Regions from separate parts of the Chryseobacterium sp. JV274 genome, predicted to be linked through region 2. Evidence: riboswitches for the same ligand, from Rfam matches in the RefSeq annotation. Region 2 holds a riboswitch; the other holds the start of a gene.
The links. A riboswitch is a leader RNA that binds a small molecule or an ion and turns the genes downstream of it on or off. The one in region 2 is predicted to bind cobalamin.
Positions count from the first base shown of each region.

Region 1: linked by a shared signal. The riboswitch ahead of CHRYMOREF3P_RS15960 (TonB-dependent receptor plug domain-containing protein) and the one ahead of prpB (methylisocitrate lyase) in region 2 are both predicted to bind cobalamin.

Region 1 covers NZ_LR824569.1:3,467,907-3,471,397, reverse strand. The annotation lists gene CHRYMOREF3P_RS15965 (YncE family protein) at 1-98, opposite strand, end outside; gene CHRYMOREF3P_RS15960 (TonB-dependent receptor plug domain-containing protein) at 95-2,125, opposite strand; cobalamin riboswitch at 2,234-2,419, opposite strand; gene CHRYMOREF3P_RS15955 (transporter) at 2,510-3,457, opposite strand; gene CHRYMOREF3P_RS15950 (cytochrome-c peroxidase) at 3,470-3,491, opposite strand, start outside.
Region 2 covers NZ_LR824569.1:5,129,913-5,133,403, reverse strand. The annotation lists gene prpC (2-methylcitrate synthase) at 46-1,200, opposite strand; gene prpB (methylisocitrate lyase) at 1,203-2,099, opposite strand; cobalamin riboswitch at 2,556-2,747, opposite strand; gene CHRYMOREF3P_RS23635 (LytR/AlgR family response regulator transcription factor) at 3,098-3,491, opposite strand, start outside.

The DNA of each region.
Region 1 (3,491 bases), 1.7 Mb from region 2:
CCCTCTACCACTTCCTGGCGGACAATAATATCATCCGTACGGCATGAACTAAGAAAAGCTAAGACAAGAAATAAAAAGTAAAAGTTTAGTTTTCTCATAAGGTAAAGTTTAGAATAAGTTTAAAGTTTCTGCCCGGCATCGGATAATTGATCACTACATCATAATATTGGTTGAAAATATTATTCATCTCAAGGCTTACTTTAAATTGATGATTCGCCCAGTTGAATTTTTTCTGAACAGACAGATCATGGGTATACCAAGGCTGTACATAATTGTATTGAATGTTGTCCTGGTTCACATCATACCTTTCTCCTACATACATCGCACTGTAATTGAAACTCCAGTCTTTATAGTCCGCCATCAGGGTGAAGGAGCCACTATGCCATGGTGTGTAAGGAATCTGATTTCGGTAGAATGTATCCTCCGGATCTGTCATATCTCTTGCACTTTGGTAAGTGTAGGAAAGCAAGGGTCTCAGTTTTACTTTTCCTAACTGCATTTCTGCCTGAACATTCACGTCAGCACCTATGATTTCAACCCGTCCAAGGTTCATCATCAGCCAGCGGAACATACTTCCGTTAGGGGCTGCAACAATCTTATCCTGTACTTTGTTGTAATAACCGTCTACTTTAGCATAAAAGGATGTAAAGAATCGGTTTTTATAATTCTTCTGATACGTAAATCCTACATCATACTGATTGGTAAATTCCGGCTTCAGGTAAGTATTTCCGATATTAGTGTAATACAGATCATTGAAGGTTGGCAGTCGGAAAATCCTTTTATAGAAAGCTCTTAAAGTAAGTTCAGGAATTATTTCAGGCTGGTAGCTCATAAATACAGCGGGGGTCCATTCTCTGCTGTCTCCGGGTCTTTTATTTTTTCTTACTTCTTCAAAAGTAAAAGTTCCTAAAAGGCTGCCCAGGATCTTGAATCTGTTCCACTGATACGTTGTTGCCAATGCAACCAATGTAGTGTAACGTGTAGGATAAGAAAAGTTATCCAGATTGGCATCCAGATTATTGTACTGAAAATCCCCGCTCAGACTGACATCCCAATTGGATGTGATAGAATAGATATTGGATGAGGAAAGATAGAGCTCTCGTTGGATATAGGTGTTATCGGTATGAATAATAGACTGTGAGCGAACAGTATCCATAAAATGAGTGTAATCGTAGGCAAACTTTGCTTTCAGCTGAGTTTCAAATCTGGGAAACAGTTTTTTCCGAAGATTGGCCTGCACGAAATAATTTTCATCAGAAAGTCTTGCTCCTCTTCCTCCAAAACGGCCATTCACAATAGGAGCCGGCATTCCACGGTCTGAAATATAACCATAGCCTCTTACATTCCAGCTTCCGTTATTTAAAGTTCCGTTTAACGAAGTTTCAAAACGTTTCGCTTTGATATCTGAGTCCTGCCTCTTTGCAATCGTATCATAAGCCTGCTGTCCATCAGGATATTTCTTGGCATACCGAAATCTGTAAATCCCATCACTTTGCAGAAATTCTCCACTGAAGCTGGCAGAAGTTCTGTCTGAAATTTTCTGTTCCAATCGGAATGACGGATTAAAAAGGTCTATGGAGGCACTTTTTGCTCTTATCACAAGATTGGTTTTCTTTATTCCTTTAAATACAGGCGTTTTAGGCTGTAAATAGATAGATCCCGAAGAACCGAAATCTTTTGCCGGCTGAAAAATCTCGCTTTTCTGCCCGTTATACAATGATATTTCTTCCAGATCATCCAAAGAATATCTTCCCAGATCTACCAGTCCGTTCTGTGCATTTCCCAGTTGAATTCCATCATAGAAAACGCCTACATGCTGACTTCCGAGGCTTCGGACATTAATGGTTTTCAATCCGCCAATCCCTCCATAGTCTTTGATCTGAACACCGGAAAAATACCGAAGAGCATCTGCTACAGAATGACTGTTCAGTCTTTCCAGCTGCTCGCCCTGCAGGGTTTGTGCCGGAAGAATTTCTTTGAAGTTTTTCTTGTAAAGGTTGATCCCTTTGATTGATTCTTCCTGAACACTGTCTTTTTTGGTTTGAGAAGACAAAAGATGAAATGTTAACACCAGTATTGTGAAAACAGCTTTATGAATTGCAGATATAGTTAATTTTGCCGCCATTAGCTCATTTAGGATAATGAAGACGCTAATGGATATAAGAATACAACGACAAAGCACAGCTGTCACTGCACAGAATCATTGATGTCCTAAGCTTTATTCCACGAAAGCGTCAAACGATTATTTTCTGGCAGGTCTTCTGACTTACTCCATTTTTGAAATCCTTCCCATTAAAAAACAGTGGATATATTCTTCAAAAATCTTGGTGCGGAGCTTACAGCAGCGGGTCTGTTCCGGATTTTCACCGGATTCCCTTTTAAGAGCTTTTTAGGGCTCACCAAATTTCGGCAAAGATAAAAAATTATTCCTAACCCCCAATTAAAATCATGATTCATAAACAATTAAAGCTCCCGAAGGAGCTTTAACATGATTAAAAAGGGGTTTTATTTAAATTCCGATATTCAGGAAAATACTAAATCTGGATTTTGCTTCAATATCACCACCAGCCAAATGGGTATACATAGGAAGCATGAGTTCACTTCCCAGGCTCAGTTTTTTATAAGAGGCTTCAAACCCAATCTTCCCATACAATGCACTTCCGGCTGTATTGGGCAGGGCTTCATCAAACTGCTTGTTCTGAGCATACACTTCTCCCTGCACTCCGGTTTTTACAGAAAAGATAGATTTTTCATTTCCTGCAACCTGATAAAATCCTGTTGCAGCGTAGTTCCACTGGTTTCCGAAATGGTAATTCTTCTTATTTTCCGTTTTGATTGTATAGTCTGTATTGACCAATACAGCTACTTTATTCTTTTGAAATTTATAATTCAAAGCCGCCTGATAATCCCAGCTTCCTGTTCCCAACTGAAAACTCGGATTGACTCCGGATGCTCCTTTTTCATCAAACTTTCCCAAAGGAATTTTCACGCCCAAACCTCCGCTCACGTGATGGAAATTATCTTTAGAGCTCATTAGCTGATAGATTCCCATCAGGTTCAGATCTCCGATTCCGTTGATTTTGATATCTCCCTGCATAGTCCTTTTTTCATGAAAATGAAATGGCAGACTTGCATATACACTTAGTTTTTTAGTCAATGGAATTTTTCCCCAAAGCTGTAAGGTATTAAAATACTGATCCTGTGTAAGATCTTTTACAAATAAATTTTCTTTTGCTTTGTAATGCTGTGCAAAATATTTGATTCCGATAAACTGTGGATTCAGCAAAGATTCAAAACCGGATGATCCGTTACCGGCCGCACAACCGCATGCATCACAGTCATCATCAAAATCGAATCTGCTAAAGGTATCCGGAGCGCTATAAACACTGTCTCTAATGGTATTTGCCTGATACTGATTAAACAGGATCAAACTTAGTATCAATATAATCTTCTTCATGTTTTCTATAAATTATTCTGCAAATTTTGGATTG
Region 2 (3,491 bases):
TGAAAATGAATTATTGTTTTTTCATTTCCGACATTCTATTTTCCATTATTTCCGGTCGTTGATGGACACAAATTCTTTGTTTTCAGGCCCTGTATAATTGGCACTTGGACGGATAATCTTTCCATCCTGTCTCTGTTCTATAATATGAGCACTCCATCCGGTCACTCTTGAAATGACAAATAACGGAGTAAACATCAGAGTAGGCACTCCCATCAGATGGTAAGAAACAGCGGAGAACCAATCCAGATTCGGGAACATTTTCTTTTCTTCCCACATGATCGTTTCCAATCTTTCAGCAATATTATACAGCAGCATATCTCCTGCTTCTTCAGAAAGTTCTTTCGCCACTTTTTTAATCACGACGTTTCTCGGATCTGAAATGGTATACACCGGGTGTCCAAAGCCAATAATCACTTCTTTGTTCACAATACGCTTGCGAATATCGCTTTCTGCTTCATCAGGAGAATTGTAGCGGCTTTGGATTTCAAAAGCAACTTCATTTGCCCCACCATGTTTAGGTCCTCTCAAAGCACCAATTGCTCCGGTAATTGCAGAGTAAATATCAGATCCTGTTCCGGCAATCACACGGCTGGTAAATGTTGAGGCATTAAATTCATGTTCTGCATAGAGGTTTAACGAGATTTCCATTGCTTTTACCCAGGAATCTGCAGGTTTTTTCCCATGCAGCAGGTGAAGGAAATGCCCTCCTATTGTATCATCATCGGTTTCTACGTCAATTTCTTTTCCATTATGGGTATAATGATACCAATATAACAGACCTGAGCTGAAAGATGCCAGTAATTTGTCTGCAATATCTCTTGCTCCCGCCATATTATGATCATCTTTTTCTGGCTGAATACTTCCGATAGCAGAAACCATGGAACGCATGACATCCATGGGATGAGCCGCTGCAGGAATACTCTTAAGAATATTTCTCACAGAATGAGGCAGCCCTCTCAAAGATTTTAGTTTGGCTTTATAGTTTTTCAATTGTGCTCCGGTTGGCAGCTGGCCGTAGATCAAAAGATAAGCTACTTCTTCAAACTGTGCTTTCTCTGCCAGATCCAGAATATCATATCCTCTGTAATGGAGATCGTTTCCACTTTTTCCGACACTGCAAAGAGCCGTATTACCTGCTGCTACCCCTGAAAGCGCAACGCTTTTTTTAGGTTTAAATGTGGGTTCACTGTTAGTTGACATTATCAATTATTTTGTTTAAAAAGGTTGTCTAATTTTTGTTCGTAGTCATAGTATCCGATGCTTTGATAGAGTTCTTCCCTGGTTTGCATAGTATCCAATACATTGATCTGTGTTCCGTCTTTACGAAGGTGTTCATATACATTTTGAGCGGCTTTATTGGCAGCACGGAAAGCAGAAAGCGGATAAAGGATCAGTCCCACGCCTGCATTTTTTAATTCTTCCACCGTGTACATTCTGATCATCCCGAATTCGGTAATATTAGCCAGCACTGGAACTCCTGCAGCTTCAACAAACTTGTGATAAAAGCTTAAGTCAGGAACGGCTTCTGCAAAAATAAAATCTGCTCCAGCTTCTTTATAAGCTGCTGCTCTTTCCAATGTTTTTTCCAATCCTTCATTAGCAAATGCATCGGTACGGGCACCAATTACAAAATTTTCATCGGTACGGGCATCTACCGCTGCTTTCAGTCTGTCTACCATTTCTTCTTTGGTTACCACTTCTTTTCCCGGGCGGTGTCCACAGCGTTTTGCCCCTACCTGGTCTTCAATATGGAGGGCCGCAGCTCCAGCTTTAATCAGTGACTTTACAGTTCTTGCCACATTGAATGCTGAAGGTCCGAATCCGGTATCAACATCTACCATGAGCGGTACATCGCAAACATTCGTGATACGCTGAACATCAATCAATACATCTTCCAGCGTGGTAATTCCTAGATCCGGAATCCCCAGAGAACCCGCAGCAACACCGCCTCCTGAAAGATAAATTGCATTAAAACCTACCTGCTGTGCTAACAATGCATGATTGGCATTGATGGTGCCAACAATCTGAAGAGGACTTTCTTTTCGCATGGCCTCCCGAAATTTCATACCGGGAGACTTCAAACTTTCACTTGTAGTCATTATAATATTTATTGTTTAGTTGAAATTTGTTTTACAGAAAACCATGAACAGGCATCACAATAGCTACCGGCATTGCATGATATGTTAAAAAGGAAATCAAAAAGTAACTGATTTGTTTTAATCGATTTTTGTAATCCGGAATTCAGAGCCATTATCTCCGTGCCAATCTGTTTATTTCCAAGTCTGCTGCTGTATGAATAATCGAAATCGAATGGATACATTTTTTTAACTTTTTATATTGATTAAATCCTCATAAAAAGTTCCTGATAAACTTCACAATGCCTGTGAGAAAGAAAAATATGGAAAAGGAAAAATACGATGAATACACGATAATGAAAGAGCATACCGCTCCACTACTTATCTGCATCACAAAAATAACACGAGCTGACAAAATATATTGATCCCACTGTTATCCATATCGTATCATACCTGACTATAAGCTTCAGACCGCGAAAGCATCGTCAATTCGAAATAGGCAGGTCTCCTGACTTGTAACAGTTTTTATCGCCCTTCCCATATAACGAGGTATACAGTGGACCTTTTTTGATAAAAACCTTGATGTTACTTACAGTTGCGCGACAGTTCGTGATTTGCACACGATTCCCTTTTAAGACACAGCTAAGTGTAACCAGTTTCGGTTGATAAAGAAGATGTTAAGAACTCCTTGGTGGTAAATATAGGTATTTTATAAAAACATGAAAGATATTTTATGCAAACAATAATTATTTAATCATAATCCATTGATTATGTTATTATTAAAAATACATTCTTCACCCAACAGACATTATAATTTAGATTATCCTGCCCATTTTTTGTTACAAAATCCACAAGATATGTCGTGAAAAAATCAGACAAGTTCAAAGAAACTGTCTACTTGTTATTGTTTTTCATTCTGGAATTGAAGCGTTTTTTAAAACTTTTTTTTTAGCGATAATGGATGCTCATTTTCTGGCTTCAAATGATCTTTTTTATATCATTTTCAGTCAAAAATTTAATCTTTATTCTTCAATCCATTTTCTGAAAGCAGAGGTATTACTCTGGCTTGTGATAAGGTGGATTTTATGTCCTTTTATCTGGATAGACTGTGTATTTCTGTTGTAACGCTCTATCCTTTCAATATGTATTTTCTGAACGATTTCACTTCGGTTAATTCTGAAAAAATCCGAAGGACTAAGCTGATTTTCAATTTCTTTTAGTGTAGATTCATTCAACAGATGTTTTTTTCCTGCAGTATCAAAAGCAAAGACAATTCCCTCTTCTGCTTCAAAGAAAGTGATCTCTTCAGTATTTACAAAATAAGTTCCCTGATGTGAGGAGACCGTAAATCTTTTTTTATATTTTTTCTCTGGATGACTGTTATTGAGCATTTGCTGAAGTTTTATCAGGACATCA